Regions from separate parts of the Pseudovibrio sp. WM33 genome, predicted to be linked through region 3. Evidence: riboswitches for the same ligand, from Rfam matches in the RefSeq annotation. Region 3 holds a riboswitch; each other region holds the start of a gene.
What was found. Region 3 has a riboswitch for thiamine pyrophosphate ahead of thiC (phosphomethylpyrimidine synthase ThiC). Riboswitches for the same ligand answer to the same signal wherever they lie in the genome.
Positions count from the first base shown of each region.

Region 1 (4,575 bases), on a different contig from region 3:
CACATTGGTATGGGTAACAAGGAGGCGATGGAAAAGGCCTTCCAGAAAGCGCATCATGTTACCAAGATCAAGGTGATCAACAACCGTCTGGTGTCCAATGCGATTGAGCCTCGGGCTTGTATTGGCGAGTTTGATGGTGAGAGCGGCAGGTATACGCTGACCACTGGAACGCAGGGCGGTCATGGGATGCGTGATCTGATTGCCAAGAACATACTCAACGTTGACCCTAAAGATATCCGCGTTGTGACACCTGATGTGGGTGGTGGTTTTGGAACCAAGATGTTCACCTATCTTGAATACCCACTTTGCCTGATTGCCGCAAAACGTCTTGGTCATCCCGTGAAATGGCTTCAGGAACGTACTGAACACTTCATGTCTGATGCGCATGGCCGGGATAATGTATCCACGGCTGAGCTTGCGCTTGATGAAAACGGTAAGATGATCGGCCTCAAGGTGCATGTGCTTGCAAACATGGGCGCTTATCTGCATGAATTTGGCCCGGGCATTCCGCAGATCGGCATCACCATGACCCCCGGTCTTTACGATATCCCCGCAATATGGGTGGAAGCGACAGGCGTTTATACCAATACAGTGCCGGTGGATGCGTTCCGCGGGGCAGGGCGTCCGGAAGCGCTTTATCTGATGGAACGGCTGGCTGATAAGGCCGCGCATGAGATGGGTATGGATCCGGCGGAGTTTCGTCGTAAGAGCTTTATCCCCGACGCTGCCTTACCTTATACGACAGCGCTTGGCCGTATGTATGATACGGGTTCCTTTGGGGCTCATCTTACTAAGGCGCTCGACGAGATCCATTATTCGACGTTTGCGGAGCGTGAAGCGGAGAGCAAGGCAAAAGGTTTGTATCGCGGTGTTGGGCTATCGACTTATGTGGAGGCGTGTGCCTTTGCCGGCGGTGAAGAAGCCAAGCTTGAGCTGAATACGAACGGCAGCGTTACTTTGCTGATTGGAACGCAGAGCAACGGTCAGGGTCATGCCACCGCTTATGGCCAAGTCATTGCAGAACATCTTGGTTTGCAGCTTGATCAGGTTGAGATGGTGCAGGGGGATACGGACCGTGTGGCGACTGGCGGTGGTACCGGTGGATCGCGGTCTATTCCGATTGGCATGCCATCTGTGAAGGCGGCTTCTGAAACGCTGGTTAAGAAGATCAAAGAGATCGCCAGTGAGAAGCTTGAGGTTGGTGTTGGGGATCTCACACTTGAAGACGGGCAGGTGCGCGTGGTTGGTACCGACCAGCAGGTCAGCCTTGTTGATGTGGCTGGATCGCAACCGGATATCTTGAGTGCAGCGGAAAAAGTCATGCAGGATGAATGTACTTATCCAAATGGCACGCATGTGTGTGAGGTGGAGATTGATCCGGAAACGGGCAAGACGGACGTGGTCAGTTATGTGATTGTGGATGATTTTGGCGTGACGGTGAATCCGATGCTTCTGGCTGGTCAGGTGCATGGTGGTGCGGGGCAGGCGATCTCGCAGGCGTTGTGTGAGAACACGGTTTATGATGAAACCGGGCAGCTGCTGTCAGCGTCCTTCATGGACTATCATGTTGCGCGTGCTGATGATATGCCGAATTTCGACTTCTCGACGAGCAATGTTCCTTCCACGACAAATGCGATGGGTATCAAAGGGGCTGGTGAGGCTGGTTCTATTGGAGCGGCGCCGGCGGTGATGAATGCTGTGCAGTATGCGCTGCGCAAGAATGCAGGTGTTGAGCATATAGATATGCCCGCGACGCCGGTTGCTGTGTGGAGCGCAATTCAGGATGCTTAAAGCTAAGTTATCAAGACTTTAGAGCTTGAAAAGAGATTGTGCAGGCGGGCTGGTGTCCCGCCTGTTTTCGTAGGTATCAGAACGCTTTGAAGGTGATGATGGTTCTGGTGTCCTGGATGCCATCGAAGACCTGAACCTTGTCAGCAACGAAGTGGCCGATGTCGTCGTCATCGTTGACGTAGAACTTGGCCAGCAGGTCGAAATCCCCGGAGGTGGAGTAGATTTCGGAGGCAACTTCTGCGTCCGCAATTGCATTGGCAACCTGATAGGTTTTTCCGAGCTGGCATTTGATCTGTACAAAGAACGGAATCATTAATCTGCTATCCTTCTGTCCCGTAAGACTGATTTGTCTTTCAGGGCTGCGCTCAAAATTGAGTTTGCGTTGTTTTGTGAGCATTTTGCGTTGAAGCTGCGTTTTTTTGCAAGCTTTTGCGTTTTTTAAGCGAAATCTACCCCCAGTTGCCTTTTGTCGCTGCCTCTCGTTTCCGCTTGCAGTTCGCTCTCTTGTTTGCTAGCAAAAAATTCTAACCAATGGGGGTGCTCGGAAGTGACTGACGGGCTGAGAGGCGCAAAGCCAACTCCTAGAACCTGATCCGGATTGTGCCGGCGGAGGGAATTGGGATGAGTACCAAGGTAATCGTTCCCGCCGTAATCTATAGGGGAGCGAAAACAAATGTCCTACACAACTGAAAATCTCTGGGAAGTCTTTGAGAGCGTGCGTGAGCGTGGGGTTCGGGTTCATTGCCTGACGAACTCTGTTGCGCAGAGCCTTACCGCGAACATCATGTTGGCTTGTAACATTGTGCCGTCCATGACAGCGGCCCATGATGAAATTCCTGCATTTGTCGAGAGTGTTGACGGGTTGCTCCTCAATCTTGGTACGCTGGATGGAAAGCGGCGGCATGGTATTCGGCTTGGGCTTGAAGGGGCTGCCAAAAAATCTATGCCCGTGGTGCTGGACCCAGTTAAAGTAGATCGCTCAGACATTCGCATGGAGTTTGCGAAAGATATTCTGAACGAGAATGTTTCGATCCTCAAAACAAACATGACTGAGAGCGCTGGGCTGAGTGGGGCTGTCACCGAGAACACATTGATAGTGCGCACCGGTATTGAAGACGCTGTGTTTGGCCGGGAGACGACCTATACCGTGGGCAATGGGCATGCTTATATGGACAAGGTGACTGGCATTGGCTGTGCGCTGGGCGGTGTGCTGGCTGGTTTTGCCGTTACCGAGCCGGATAAGGAACTTGCCGTGCTTGCTGCACTTGCTGTCTATGGTGTATGCGGCGAGATTGCCGCAGAGCAGGCGAACGGGCCGGGAAGCTTCACTCCAGCTTTCATAGATACCCTTTATAGCTTGAAGGCTGACCAGTTCAACGAGCGTCTCAAGCTCGAAACAATGAATAATAAAGGTGGGGTATTGGCCTAATGAGTGCGATTGCAGTCACAATTGCAGGGTCGGATTCCGGTGGTGGTGCCGGAATTCAAGCAGACCTGAAGGCCTTTTCGGCTCGCGGTGTCTATGGGGCCAGTGTCATCACTGCACTGACGGCCCAAAACACCAAAGGTGTGACAGGTATTCATGATGTGCCGCCAGCATTTGTGGCGGAGCAAATGGATGCTGTTTTTTCTGACCTGAAGGTGGATGCTGTGAAAATCGGCATGCTTTCACAGCCAGAGATTATCGATGTTATTGCCACAAAGCTGGCGGAATATGATGTTAAGCGCGTCGTTCTTGATCCGGTGATGGTGGCCACTTCCGGAGATGTTTTGCTGCAAAACTCCGCTGTTTCCGTGTTGAAGCAGAAGCTGTTTCCAATTGCGGCGTTGATTACGCCGAACATGCAGGAAGCAGCCTTTTTGCTTGGGCAGCCGCTGGCTGGATCTCGTGAAGACATGCACAGACAAGCATTGCTGCTGCTGGATATGGGTGCAAATGGGGTTCTGCTGAAAGGCGGGCACGGATCTGATGATACCTGTGATGATCTCTTCCTCTCTTACGATGTGGAGAGGTGGTATACAGCCTCACGGCATGACACGAAGAATACACATGGGACTGGCTGCACCTTGTCTTCTGCGATTACAGCCGAGCTTGCCAAAGGGCTAGCGCTGCAAGATGCCATTGGTGAAGCAAAAGAGTATATTAGTCAGGCGATCAAAGCTGCGGATACGCTTGATATAGGCGAGGGACATGGGCCTGTGCATCATTTCCATGAATTCTGGTCTGAGTAATAAGGCGGAGATAATGACCAAGAACAAAGAAAACAATCTGACCCGCCGTCAGGCGCTTGGGCTTACAGCCGGAGCGGTTGCTGGAAGCGCTGCACTTGCTGCGCCAGCACTGGCTCAGGATGCTGATCCGGTCATCGAATGGCGCATGGTAACCAGTTGGCCGAAAAACCTGCCGGGTCCTGGAATGTCTGCGCAACGCATTTGTGATCGCATCAACATTATGAGCAATGGTCGGATGCGTGTTCGCCTGTTTGCTGCTGGTGAGCTGGTTCCGGCTTTTGAGGTGTTTGACGCTGTTTCAAGCGGTACTGCACAGATGGGCCATTCAGCTGCCATGTACTGGGCTGGCAAGATGCCCGGATCAGTGTTCTTTACGACAATTCCGTTCGGCCTTTTGCCTCAGGAACACACTGCATGGGTGGATCAGCTTGGTGGTCAGGAGCTCTGGGATGATCTTTACGCGCCATTTGGTGTGAAGCCGTTTATGGGGGGCAACACTGGCCCAACCATGGCTGGCTGGTATCGTGATCCTGTTGAGACGCTGGATGACCT
Region 1 is NZ_LMCK01000090.1:236,803-241,377, reverse strand. Features, by position in the region: gene PsWM33_RS16465 (xanthine dehydrogenase family protein molybdopterin-binding subunit) at 1-1,791, shown strand, start outside; gene PsWM33_RS16460 (Lrp/AsnC ligand binding domain-containing protein) at 1,868-2,104, opposite strand; TPP riboswitch at 2,315-2,423, shown strand; gene PsWM33_RS16455 (hydroxyethylthiazole kinase) at 2,465-3,220, shown strand; gene thiD (bifunctional hydroxymethylpyrimidine kinase/phosphomethylpyrimidine kinase) at 3,220-4,023, shown strand; gene PsWM33_RS16445 (TRAP transporter substrate-binding protein) at 4,037-4,575, shown strand, end outside.
Region 1: another riboswitch for thiamine pyrophosphate. It lies ahead of PsWM33_RS16455 (hydroxyethylthiazole kinase); the one in region 3 lies ahead of thiC (phosphomethylpyrimidine synthase ThiC).

Region 2 (4,575 bases), on a different contig from region 3:
CCCGTGAAAGAGCAGCTGTGACTTGCTCTTGCTCAGGCTTTGAGAGCCTTCCGTTAGGCCGCAAACCAAGAGCCACGTTTTGGGCGGCAGTTAAGTGAGGAAACAGGTTGCCATCTTGAAACAGCATGGCGATTGGGCGGTTTCCCGGAACCTGTTTGGTGAGTTCACCTTCTTTCCAGAAAAGCTGTCCCTGCGATATCTCGCGAAATCCGGCGATGGCCTCAAGCAGAGTTGATTTCCCCGCGCCAGAAGGACCAATAACGGCGACGCTGCTGCCAGCTTCAACGTACAAATTGGCATGCAACTCGAACGCGCCATTGGCAATGAGACAAGAGCTAAGCTTCAGCATGCCAGCGACCTCCCCGGTCTAAAATCCAGAACAGTACCATTGAAAGCACAAGCAATAAAAGAGCTCCGCCGGCTGCTGCCTGCATTTTGTATGCCCCCATCAAGCGGTAAATCTGTAAAGGCAGCGTTGCAATTTCCGGATCTGCAAACAGGGCAATCACGCCAAGGTCTCCCATGGAAAGTGCTGCTGCAAGCCCCGCAGCAAACCCGATCTGTGGCCGCATACGTGGAATGAGGACACGTGAGAAGAACACCCAGCCTTCCATATTCAGAGACAAGGCCAACCGTCCATGTCGCGAAACCGTATCTCGTGCAGCAGGGACAAGAATGCGAAGTGCAAACGGCAATGCCATCGCCGCGTTGACAAGTGTCGTCACTGGAAGAGCAAGGTCAGACGGGTTTGCCCATGGACGTATAATGATAAACAAGCCCGTTCCAATCACCAGCGGGGATGCCGCTAATCCCAGAATTCCAGCAAGTTCAACCACACTATGCCGGCGAACGGCGATTGCGGCTGCCATAGGCAACGCGAACAGCAACAAGATCACCGTGCTGGCTGCGGCGACAGCAACGGAAACGAGTGCCGCCTTCAACACAATAAACGGTACCAGAAACAGACCACTAAGCCCTGACAGAACAACGGCGCTGAGCGGCAAAAGCAAAAACAGCGTTGCAAGTGAAATCCAGAGGATGTCTGCGACAGGTGCACCACCATCCCAGCGCTGGATCGCTCGGTCCAGTCCTGCACCAAACCCTTCACCACGTGAAAGCTTCAGTGCTGCGAAAGCTGCAGCAGCAGTGAGCATGAGTTGCAATGCAGAAAGCAGCGCGGCCCGCCCAAGATCAAAATCGTATGTAAAAGCCTGATAGATCGCCAGCTCAATAGTTGTCGCCCGCGGTCCACCACCAAGCGTCAGAGCAACAGCAAAGCTTGTCAGGCAGATCGCAAAGATCACAGCCAGTGCACCAGGCAAGATGCGCGCGAGCATCGGGAGTTCTATCAGTCGAAATAAGGCTTTTCCATCACACCCAAGCTGCGCCGCAAGGCGAAAGCGCTCTGAGGGAACCTCTTGCCACCCCTGCAAGATCAATCGGGTTGCCAGCGGAAGGTTGAAGAAAACATGAGCCAGCACAACACCGTGGAGACCATAGATGCGAATGGGTGAAGCACCGAAATAGACAAGCACATCAGATATCCAGCCCGCACGGCCAAACACCTGTAGCAACCCAAGAATGGCAACGATAACTGGTAGAATGAAGGGGGCACCAAGCAGTGCAATGAGCAAACTGCGGCCCGGAAACCGCCGTCGCGCCAGGGCGCGCGCAACCGGCACAGCCAGCGCAACACTGATCACGGCAGAAAGCACAGCCTGCGTGAGCGTAAACTTGAGAGCGGCCCAATCGGAAGAGGAAAAGCCGTGACCCGCTTCTGCTCGCAGAGCAACCGTGGCCAACGTGCCAAGTATGAGTGCCGCGACAAGAAATGCCGCGGCAACACCGGGAAGCGAACTTACTGGCTGAGCGCTTCTAGCCATTCCGGCAGAGCCTCACGTCTTGCAGCAGCAGCTTCTTCAGGCTTAAAGAACAAAGCTTTTTCCGGCACCTGCAGTGTGTCAAAGCCAGCAGGTAAACCACCTTTAGGTGTCACAGCAGGGTACATCCAGTTGGTTGTTGGAATGATTGTCTGGAAAGCATCTGAAACCATGAAGTTCAGGAACTTGTCTGCCAACTCTGGCTGATCAGTCCCGGCAAGCTTTGCCGCTACTTCAACCTGCATGTAATGGCCTTCTTCAAACGCGGCAGTGGTCTTGCTGTTATCTTCCTCGGCAATCAGGTGGTAAGCCGGAGACGTGGTGTAACTGAGCACCATGTCCGCTTCTCCATCAAGGAAAAGACCGTAGGCTTCAGACCAGCCTTTTGTAACCGTCACGATGTTATCGGAAAGATCCGCCCACACATCAGCAGCTTCGTCTCCGTAAGCCGCTTTCACCCAAAGCAGCAGCCCGAGGCCGGGTGTAGAGGAGCGTGGATCTTGAATAAGGATCTTGGCATCGCTCTTCGCAAGCTCGCGGAAGTTGGTTGGTACGGTTTCGCCAGCCTTGTGTACGAAGGCAAAGTAGCCCCAGTCGTACGGCACAAAGGTTTCGTCAGCCCACTCCACTGGCAGTGTGTATTGGGCCTCAACAGTGTGTGGTGCAAACAGGCCAGTTTTCTTGGCAGTCTCTACCAGATTGGTGTCCAGACCCAGCACCATATCGGCATCCGAGTTCTTACCTTCAAGACGAATGCGGGAAAGCAGTGCTGCGCCATCTTCGACGCCAACAAGTTTTAGGTCACATTCACATACAGCCTCAAACGCTTCTTCCACTTTTGGGCCTGGGCCCCAGTCAGAAACGAAGCTGTCGTATGTGTAAACTGTCAGTTGAGGCTTCTCAGCAGCCATCGCTGATGTTGCAGTGAGTAATCCCGCAGCAATTAACAGATGTTTCAAGTCATCCTCCATTGCGGCGAGAGGGCAAGGATGGATGAAACCGGTACCCTTCCCTCCGCCGGTTCTAGCCGGTTCAGGTTCAACGGGTTCGCCACTAAAGCATCTCAGCACGACAAATACGCGCACCCCGAGGTCAAGCGGTTCTTAACCGGAAAAACACAGGAGCGCAACTGGATATAGCCAACGTCTGGAGAGCACCTGTAGGGAGTTGCAATAAAAAGCCCAGGCAGTTTCCTGCCCAGGCTCGTCGCATTTATTAGGCTGTCAGGTCGAAGCGGTCGGCGTTCATGACCTTGGTCCATGTTGCCACGAAATCGCGGACGAACTTTTCGTGGTTGTCATCCTGAGCATACACTTCAGCATAAGCGCGCAGGATTGAGTTGGAGCCAAACACAAGGTCTGCACTGGTTGCAGTCCACTTTGGCTTGCCAGATTTCCGGTCGCGGATCTCATAGGTGCCATCCTTGAGTGGGTGCCAGCTGTTGTCCATATCGGTCAGGTTGACGAAGAAGTCCGTCGTCAACTGACCTTCACGATCCGTGAAGACACCGTGCTTTGAACCGCCATAGTTGGCACCAAGAACGCGCAGACCACCAACGAGTGCAGTCATTTCCCAGCCAGTCAGGCGGAGGAGCTGTGCACGATCCAGCATCATTTCTTCCGGGCTAACAGCGTACTCTTGCTTCTGCCAGTTACGGAAGCCATCAGAAATAGGCTCCAACACTGAGAAGGATGTCGCGTCTGTCATCGCATCTGTTGCATCACCGCGACCAGAAGCAAATGGAACTTCCACGTTGAAACCAGCTGCCTTGATGGCATTTTCTACACCAACGTTGCCTGCCAGCACGATCACATCTGCGATTGAGGCTCCTGCCTGTGCTGCGATTGGTTCAAGCACAGCCAGAACTTTGGCAAGCCGGTCTGGCTCATTGCCAACCCAATCCTTTTGAGGAGCGAGGCGGATGCGAGCACCGTTGGCACCACCGCGCATATCAGAACCGCGATAGGTACGTGCGCTGTCCCAGGCGGTTTTGATCAGGTCTTCATTGCTCAAACCACTTGCCGCAATTTTTGCTTTCAGCGCAGTAACATCATAGTTGGTGTTGCCTGCTGGAACAGGATCCTGCCAGATAAGGTCTTCTTTCGGCACATCCGGGCCAAGATAATTGGCTCTCGGTCCCATGTCGCGGTGTGTCAGCTTGAACCATGCACGCGCAAACGTATCTCTGAAGTACTCAGGATCTGCGATGAACTTCTGGCAGTATTCGTTGTAGATCGGGTCAACCTTCATCGCCATGTCCGCATCCGTCATGATTGGGTTGTGGCGAACAGATGGATCCGTTGGGTCAACAGGTTTGTCTTCTTCCTTGATGGAAACAGGTTCCCATTGCCATGCGCCGGCAGGAGATTTTACCTGCTCCCATTCATGGCCGAACAGCATATCAAAGAAACCCATATCGAATGTGGTTGGGTGTGTGGTCCACGCACCTTCGATACCAGAGGTAAAGGCATTTGTTGCCTTGCCATCCTGTCCGGGGTTAGACCAGCCAAAGCCCTGCTCTTCAAGACCAGCAGCTTCCGGTGCGACACCGATGTTATCGACAGCACCGCGTCCATGGGTTTTACCAACGGTGTGACCACCGCACGTCAGCGCAGCAGTTTCCTCGTCATTCATTGCCATACGAGCAAAGGTTTCGCGGATCTGATCAGCTGTTTTTTGCGGACCGGGAACGCCA
Region 2 is NZ_LMCK01000092.1:18,805-23,379, forward strand. Features, by position in the region: gene PsWM33_RS18225 (thiamine ABC transporter ATP-binding protein) at 1-349, opposite strand, end outside; gene PsWM33_RS18230 (ABC transporter permease subunit) at 336-1,883, opposite strand; gene thiB (thiamine ABC transporter substrate binding subunit) at 1,859-2,851, opposite strand; TPP riboswitch at 2,873-2,979, opposite strand; gene katG (catalase/peroxidase HPI) at 3,096-4,575, opposite strand, start outside.
Region 2: another riboswitch for thiamine pyrophosphate. It lies ahead of thiB (thiamine ABC transporter substrate binding subunit); the one in region 3 lies ahead of thiC (phosphomethylpyrimidine synthase ThiC).

Region 3 (4,575 bases):
TTGCGGCTTCCAGCTCACCCAACGCAGACCAGACAGCGTTGAGGGCTTGCATTTGACCACCGAGCAAGGCCTTGAGGACTTCGTCAGTCCCCCATGTTTCCAAGCCCGCATAACGTGAAGATCTTTGCTCAGTTTCACGCCACTCCTGCGGATTGGAATGTTCTGGAAACCCCACTTTTTTGGATATGCTGGACACGAGACTCTCCCTGATACCAATAGCATACCAACAACTCGGAATATGGCAATGATATATTAGATAAGACCCGTAATTTGAGTAAATCCAATAGATTTCTTGCAGTTACCTGTGACAGTTGCAGGCCACAGGTATTGTTTTGGATCTAGTTTTCTTCACCATCAATCCCAGCGCGCTTCTTCTTCCCGGCGCACGAAGACAACCTGACGCCCATCTGGCAGCAACTGGCTGATTTGATCTGGGCCGCCGTGTTCATCAAACTCAACTAATCCAATGCCACTTGCATTCAGCAAGCGTCGACCATGATGCGTGCCCACAGGTTTGCGCGGAATAACCTTCATGCCGCGCCGTCTGGTGAGCCAGTTCAAGGGAGAGCGAGGCGCATAGAGCCAGCGGTTCAGATGGTCGAGTTTATCAAGCAGTTTGGCCGGGAACTCGTTTTTGATGCCACTGCTGCAGATTTGCCAGATGTCAGGCCCACGAGAATGTCCGCGTAACTCGACATCGTAAACAAAGGAATAGTGCACATCACCAGAAAGGATCGTAAAACGATCTGGCGTTTTGCGGTGGCGGAACACGTTCAAAATGCCATCTGCCGTTCCCGGATGTGCCATCCAGTATTCCGCATCCACCATGAGCGGCTTGCCCATGAACGTGAGCAGCTTCTGCAGCGTTTCGATCAGCTTTACGCCGTAGATCGGAGCTGCGGAGACGAGTAGCACGGCGTCTTTTCCGCGCAGAGATCGTTGTAAATCTGTGACCGCTTCCCAGTCCAGAAGACCCGAGGGTAGATACCCTGCCCGCTCTGATCTCCATCGGCGTGTGCGCGTATCCAACACCAGCAGTGGTGGGTCTAGTTCCCAGTGATAGTCCCAGTTTTCAAAGGCGAAGAGATGCTCCAGAAACTCATCGTAGCTATTTGTGCCGGGCACCGTGACAGCTTGCGTCATCGCTTCAAGTGTTCCACCTGAGAACGCTTCAGGTCGGTTGCCCCACCCCTGATTGAGCATATAGGCACACAAGGCATTGCCAATGATCCGTCGGGAGAACGGATGGCCGTAGGCGGTCTCTTCCCAATCACGGTTGAGGTTCCAGTCATCAGTGACATCGTGGTCATCAAAGATCATCGCAACCGGAAGATGGGCAAACAGGCGGCGCACCTGGCTGAGACCCGCAACAAACTCCATCAGGATTTTCTGTTCGCTCTCATAGAGCGCTGCTTCTTCTGGTGTCAGTCCTTCGGGTGCATCTGTCTCAACCAGATCCCATAGCGCTGGTGACCAGACAAGGAGGTACATTGCCAAGAATTCAGCAAGTGTGATCAGATGGTTATGGGCGTGATCAGCAGTGAAGATCGGTTTTTCTACGCCACCGAACAAGACAAGCCAGAGCTTTCGGTTCTTTTCCAGACTTGGGAGAAACTTTTCGCGGCGGTAGTAGGTGTCGCCGTGTTGGTAGAAATCTGATGCCTTTGCAGGCACTTTGCTTTCCAAGCCTGCCAGCTGTTCCTCAGTGATGCCGAGTTTTTCGATGAGCCCATGGATAGCTCGCAGCATGGGGCCAGCAACATCATCTGAGTAAATCTGATCGCCACTCATCACGAGGGCAGCTGGCCATTTTTCCTTATCAACTTTGGTGCCCTTCTCAGCTCTGATGTGCTTTGCCAGAAACTGATCGGCTGCGACCAGACCATCGCCGGATTCGTGATGTGGTTTGCGGCAGGACCCATGCAGGAGCGAGGAAACTTTTGAGCTCAGTAGAAAGCCTGGGAGTTCCTGATTTTCATAGCAAAGATCAAGCGCCCATACGGAATGATCCTGCCAACCAGCCTCCTCGTCATCCTCCATACGCAGAGCGAGGCGATAGTTGATCCAAGTGTCTTGCGGTAGAGGGCTTTGGAGAGGTAGATCGATCAGGAGGTAGTGGAGATGTGCCCCTGCTGAGATCAGGTTTACCTCGGTTTGCGCTTGTGTCAGCTCGTAGCTTTGCGGCTCACGGCCTTGTGGGAGCAAATCCAGTTTCACATCCGCCGGAGCGCGCACTGCGAGCCAGAATGTTAAACGTGAGGTTTCCAGTCGACGCAAGATTGGGCCAGCTAAAACGGATGGGAGAGAATAGTTTTCAAGCATTCGTTTATATTATTTTTCGCGATATCCAGATGTGAAATTCTTAGATGAGAGATAGGAACGCAAACCGCAAAATCCAATAAGTGTCAGCGACTCCCCTCTCATAAAATCCAACTTACAAAAGTTTTCTGAACCTCGCCTGAACCGAACCTGCCTTGACACTAGTTCATAATCGTTCTAGCAAAATCATGTATGCAGGGGAGTCTCACCAAGGAGACTGAGAGGCTGACAGAGCGCAAGCTCGGCGACGCGACCCTTAGAACCTGACCCAGTTGATACTGGCGTAGGAAGCACGGGTCGCGGGGCCTGTTTGAAGGGCCAGTGTAACAACCGCGATCTTAGCAGCAGAAGCTCTTTCTGCCGTTTCCCAGCCAAAACTCATCTGGTGTCTTTTTCGAGTTATAAACTTGAGGAGCACCATAATGACGACGCCAAACCCATCCATCACCACCGGTGCCTTGCCAGCAGCGCGTAAAATCTACGTTCGTGGCAGCCTGCACGAAGACGTGCTCGTGCCCATGCGCGAGATCAGCGTTCACCCAACTGCAGGCGAGCCTCCCCTCCCAGTCTATGACAGTTCCGGCCCTTACACGGATCCAACGGCAACAACGAATATTTTTGAAGGTTTGCCCGCTCTACGACGCAAGTGGATTGAGGCACGTGGTGACACGGAGGAGTATGATGGCCGTGAGATTAAGCCTGAAGACAATGGTTTTGTGAAAGGCGACCGACTTGTTCCTGAGTTTCCGGTGAAGCCTCGCCCCTTGCGCGGAAAGGACGGAAAAGCCGTCACCCAGCTGGCCTATGCCCGCGCTGGCATTATCACACCGGAGATGGAGTTCATTGCCATCCGCGAAAACCAGTTGCGGGAAGTGGTTGCAGAAGAGCGGTGTGGCAATGACTGGGGTGCGAGCATCCCTGATTATGTAACACCGGAGTTTGTACGTGATGAGGTGGCTGCTGGCCGCGCGATCATTCCGTCAAACATCAACCACCCTGAGAGTGAGCCGATGATCATCGGGCGGAACTTTCTGGTTAAGATCAACGCCAATATGGGTACATCTGCTGTAACCTCCTCTATGGAAGAGGAAGTAGACAAGATGGTGTGGTCGATCCGCTGGGGTGCTGACACGGTGATGGATCTGTCTACCGGTCGTAACATTCACAACACCCGTGAATGGATCATCCGCAATAGTCCTGTACCGATTGGGACCGTCCCGCTTTATCAGGCGCTTGAGAAGGTGAATGGAGTTGCGGAGGAGCTGACTTGGGAAATCTTCCGTGACACGTTGATTGAGCAGGCAGAGCAAGGGGTTGATTATTTCACCATCCATGCTGGCGTGCGCCTGCACATGGTGCCGATGACCGTTAATCGCGTGACGGGGATTGTCTCCCGTGGTGGTTCCATCATGGCGAAGTGGTGCCTGCATCATCACAAAGACAGCTTCCTCTATGAGCACTTTGACGAGATCTGCGATATTTGCCGCCAGTATGATGTGGCGTTTTCTCTTGGTGATGGATTGCGTCCGGGTTCCATTGCAGATGCAAATGATGAAGCCCAGTTTGCCGAGCTGGAGACGCTTGGGGAGCTGACCAAGATTGCATGGGCCAAGGATTGTCAGGTGATGATTGAAGGCCCCGGTCATGTGGCCATGCACAAGATCAAAGAAAACATGGATAAGCAGCTGGAATGCTGCCATGAGGCACCGTTTTACACGCTTGGCCCTCTCACCACGGATATCGCGCCCGGATATGATCACATCACCTCCGGCATCGGTGCTGCGATGATCGGGTGGTTTGGCTGTGCCATGCTTTGCTATGTGACACCAAAAGAGCATCTGGGATTGCCGGACCGGGATGATGTAAAAACCGGAGTGATCACCTACAAGATTGCAGCTCATGCAGCTGATCTTGCGAAAGGTTTGCCGGGTGCCCAGCGGCGGGATGATGCCTTGTCCCGTGCACGCTTTGAGTTCCGCTGGGAGGATCAGTTCAACCTCTCTCTCGATCCGGATACTGCGCGAGAGTTCCATGATGAAACGCTACCGAAAGACGCGCATAAAGTGGCTCATTTCTGTTCTATGTGCGGACCGAAGTTCTGCTCCATGCGGATCTCCCATGACATCCGCGCGGAAGCGCAAAAGGAAGGCATGGAGGCCATGGCGGCCAAGTTCCGGGAAGGTGGCAAGCTGTATCTGCCACTTGAAGGAACAGAGCAGTGATTACGATTGCAGGAGCTGGCCTTGCGGGGCTGGC
Region 3 is NZ_LMCK01000073.1:44,140-48,714, forward strand. Features, by position in the region: gene PsWM33_RS12505 (N-acetylmuramic acid 6-phosphate etherase) at 1-187, opposite strand, end outside; gene PsWM33_RS12510 (hypothetical protein) at 355-2,322, opposite strand; TPP riboswitch at 2,506-2,626, shown strand; gene thiC (phosphomethylpyrimidine synthase ThiC) at 2,742-4,541, shown strand; gene PsWM33_RS12520 (FAD-dependent oxidoreductase) at 4,538-4,575, shown strand, end outside.

Region 4 (4,575 bases), on a different contig from region 3:
TTCTGCGCGGTCTGGGTCGCGATGAGATCTCTGCTGAGACCATCTACAAAGAGCTGGAAGACGTTGCTGATAAGATCCTGCCGTACATGGATAAAGCCTGGTACATGCTGGACAAAGCGCGTCGTGAAGGTAAGCGTTTGTTGTTTGAAGGTGCGCAGGGCGCGCTGCTGGACAACGACCACGGCACTTATCCGTTTGTAACCTCCTCCAATACAGTTGCGGGTCAGGCTGCTGCTGGTAGTGGTCTGGGACCAAACTCCATCGATTACGTTCTGGGTATCACCAAAGCTTACACCACTCGTGTAGGTGAAGGTCCATTCCCAACCGAACAGCAGAATGAAGTTGGTGAGTTCCTCGGTACTCGCGGGCACGAGTTTGGAACGAACACTGGTCGTCGTCGTCGGTGTGGCTGGTTTGATGCAGTGATTGTCCGACAAACCGTTTGCACCAGCGGAATCAATGGGATTGCATTGACAAAGCTTGACGTTTTGGACGGACTGGATGAAATTAAGATTTGTGTTGGTTATGAGCTAGATGGTGAGCGAATCGATTACCTTCCGGCATCTCAAGGTGCTCAGGCGCGGGTTGTTCCTATTTATGAGACCCTGCCTGGTTGGAAGGAAACGACCAAAGGCGCACGGACTTGGGCAGAATTGCCAGCACAAGCTGTGAAATACGTTCGGCATGTTGAAGAGCTGATTGGTGCTCCGGTTGCTCTGTTATCAACAAGCCCTGAACGTGATGACACAATCCTGGTTCAGAATCCATTCCAGGATTAAGTCTTGATATGAAGCTCTGGGGGCAATGGGCAGTTAAATGGCGGACTACAATTCCGTTCTAAAAAAAGCGGTAGCTGGTTTACAAGAGAACACAGGTTCTGCACGGCGGGCAGTTTATCAACGCGCGCGGAATGCAATTGTAAAGCAACTTAAAAGTTACGACCCACCTCTGTCTCCCTCCCAGATCACTGAGGAGCAGCTGAAGCTTGAAGAGGCCATTCGTAAGGTCGAAGCGGAAGCTGCTCGTGAGTCTCTCGGGTTGGGGCGGTCTAAAACCACCCAAGCTCCAAGTGCTCCAAAATCTGCTGTTCCAGAAATCTCTGCTGCATCTTCACCTGCTGGAGATACGCCTAAGGCAGGTACAAAGGCCGATACTCCAGCGCGCGATGAGCCAAAAGCACCTGCTGCTAAAGCAGATGTGTTTAAAGAGGCGGTTCGTGCTGCGCAGGACCTCGGCAACGCCGCTCATCAGGCCAATCAGATGGCGCGTGATCAGCTACCTGAATCTGCCAGCGAGCGCAAAGAGCCTGACCTTGGCTCTATGGATGACAAAGAGACGGGTGAACCTGCTGCGTCTCTGCCAACCAAAGGTGCTGTCGAGACGAGCGCAGAAGAGCGCTCTTGGGTGCCGGGTGAGGCACGGCGGACTAAGCTGGAAACAAAAGGTAAATCGCGTCCTGAGATCGATGAGCCTGCCAAGGTTAAGCCAAAGACAAGCCGAAAACCTGCTTCCTCCCGCAAACCAGCCGTTGCGCAGCGCGTTGGCGATGCGATTGAGCAGGAAGAAGGGCTGAAGCCTTCCAATACATCGGGTATTGTCGGTATAATTGTGGTCATACTGATAATCTTGGGTGTTACCGCAGGTGTCTATAGTCTGCGCGATGTTATTCTCTCTTTAGTGCTTCCAGTTGAAACCGGTGAGACTGTTGCGCCAGAAAGCGCACCTTCTAATGAAGATGAGCCGCTTCGGGTTCAGCCGGAACGCACGCCGAAGAAGAACACCGACCGCTTGTTGCCATCTGATGAAGGGGCAAAGGTTTCTCCGGATGCGACACGGGTGCAGACGACCCGGATTACCCGGAATTCGTCCAGCGCAGCGCCAACCGAGACAGTAACTGAGCCTCCAGTCGTGCGTGTGGTCGAAGCTCCAGCAGCGCCGGCAGAAGACACACCTTCTGTGCAGGTTCTGCCGGTGACGGAACCTGCACAGCAAAGTACTGCAGTTGAGACCAACTCTGTTCCGCCAGCTGAAACCATTGGAACGGAAGCTGCGGTTTCTCCTGTTGCACAACAGAGCATACTTTACGAAGAGGCCTTGACGCCGGGTGCCGCAGGTTCTGCATCACGCGGGAACGTTGTTTGGTCACTGGATGAAGCTAACGGCGATTCTGTCATCAAGGCTGTTGCGACGCTGCCATCTCGTAACTTCTCTGTTGAGATGACATTGAAGCCGAATAGCGATCGGTCTTTGCCAGCGAGTCATTTGCTTGAGCTGAACTTCATCTTCCCAGAAGGGTTTGATGGAAAGGGTGTTGAGAAGGTGCCTGGCCTGATCCTGAAGAAGACAGAGTCCGAAGCAGGTGATCCGCTTGATGGTGCTGCCGTGAAGGTTTCTGACACTCTCTTCTGGATTGCGCTGTCTGACAGTGATGAAGAAAAAGCGAAGAACCTGAAGCGTCTTGCTGAGCGTGAGTGGATTGATGTTCCACTGCTGTACAACAGCGGTCGCCGTGCAATGTTGACCTTTGAAAAAGGTACAACCGGCAACAAAGTTATAGCACAGGCAATCAAGAGCTGGAAGTAATCTAGTTTCAGCTGTTTAGCTTAGATTTCAAAGGCCTTGGCTCTCTCAGAGTTGAGGCCTTTTTCATTATGCTGTCGTCCGTCAGAGTAAAATCTGCTTGCATCCTTCAGCAGAAACGCGCATGTTCCTTGCTATTCCGAGGGGTGCTTTTCTTTCGAAAAGCTGAGATTGCGATGAGCTAAACCCTTTGAACCTGATCCGGGTAATGCCGGCGAAGGGACGGGACCTGAGCCATTCTTCCCGGATCTCCATGTTTGCATTTGTTGTAACGAGAGATCCTGTGCTGAAAACATCCCAGAGAGCTAATGTAGCTCCGTTCTTCCGCCTGTTTGTGATGCCCAATGCCATTGTTGGGAGTCTACATGCTGAAGCGAGCTTTGAAACGAATTCTCCGAAGTCTTTTCGGGATTTTGCTTTTTATCGCCATTTGGGAAAGTGTGGTTCGGATTGGAGAGTTTCCTCCGTTTCTCTTGCCAGGTCCGGCGGCGGTTTTTTCCGCTTTTCTCAATCAGGGCGTTTTTCTGCTGCATCATGCAGGCATTACCGCTTGGGAGACTGTTCTCGGCTTTCTCTTTGGCGTGAGTGCTGGAGCTTCGCTGGCTGTTTTGCTGGCAGTGTCTCCCCGGATACGCCTGTTTCTGCTGCCTCCAATTGCAGCGACCCAATCTCTTCCTGTGTTTGCAATTGCACCGCTTCTGGTGCTGTGGTTCGGCTTTGGGCTCGCCTCCAAGGTTGTGATGGCCGTGATTGTGATCTTCTTTTCTGTGACCTCGACTTTCTTCGATGGTTTGCGCAGGACTGATCAATCACTGCTCGACCTTGGCAAGCTGCATGGCCTGAACCGCTGGCAAACACTTCGCTACATTCGAATTCCAGCCGCCTTGCCGTCTCTGGCCTCTGGTATGCGCATTGCAGCGGTGTTCGCTCCTATTGGGGCGGTGGTTGGAGAGTGGGTTGGTGCAAAAGGCGGTCTGGCTTTCATCATGTTGCAATCCAATGCACGCATGCAAACAGCGACGATGTTTGCGGCGTTGATTTTGCTTGCGGTGATGGTGTTGAGCCTGAGGGCAGTTGTTGAGTTCGCCACTTCTCGGATGATCTATTGGCAGAAAGAGATCTAGGTCTCAGAGTATGAGGACGTAACCTTATGAAAAAACTAAGTATGCTGTTTGGTGCGGCAATGCTTGCGAGCACGCTTCAAGTGCAAGCAGCGGACAAGCTGACTGTGTTGCTGGACTGGTTTGCGAATCCAGACCATGCACCAATCGTGGTTGCCAAGGCACGGGGGTTCTTTGAAAGAGAGGGCCTTGAAGTTGAGCTGATTGAGCCTGCTGATCCTTCCATGCCACCAAAGCTTGTTGCAGCAGGGCAGGGTGATATTGCAGTTTCCTATCAGCAGACGTTGCACCCACAAATTGATGAGGGCATGCCGCTGATGCGGATCGGGACGCTGGTCTCTACGCCTTTGAACACACTGATTGTGTTGGAAGATGGACCAATCAAGGAGATTGCAGACCTGAAAGGTAAGCGTATTGGTTATTCCACATCCGGGTTTGAGAACGCCATGCTTGGGAAGATGCTTTCCACTGCAGGTCTCAGTTCTGACGATGTTGAGCTGATCAACGTGAACTTTTCGCTCTCACCATCTTTGATGGCTGGGCAGGTTGATGCTGTGATTGGTGGTTACCGTAACTTCGAGCTGAACCAGATGGAGATTGAAGGTGCGAGAGGCCGAGCGTTTTATCCTGAAGAGAACGGTGTGCCTGTCTATGATGAGCTGATTTATGTGGCTCACAAAGACAAGCTGGATGATCAGCGTTTGAAGAAGTTCATCAATGCGATTGAGGCGGCTACCGTTTATCTGCTTAATAATCCGCAGGACTCCTGGAAGAGCTTCCTTGAGGTCTATCCAAATCTGGATGATGAGCTGAACAAGCGTGCCTGGGCGGATACTCTGCCGCGTTTTGCCAGCCGTCCAGCTGCTTTGGACAA
Region 4 is NZ_LMCK01000090.1:553,680-558,254, forward strand. Features, by position in the region: gene PsWM33_RS17830 (adenylosuccinate synthase) at 1-779, shown strand, start outside; gene PsWM33_RS17835 (hypothetical protein) at 817-2,583, shown strand; TPP riboswitch at 2,713-2,820, shown strand; gene PsWM33_RS17840 (ABC transporter permease) at 2,994-3,704, shown strand; gene PsWM33_RS17845 (ABC transporter substrate-binding protein) at 3,731-4,575, shown strand, end outside.
Region 4: another riboswitch for thiamine pyrophosphate. It lies ahead of PsWM33_RS17840 (ABC transporter permease); the one in region 3 lies ahead of thiC (phosphomethylpyrimidine synthase ThiC).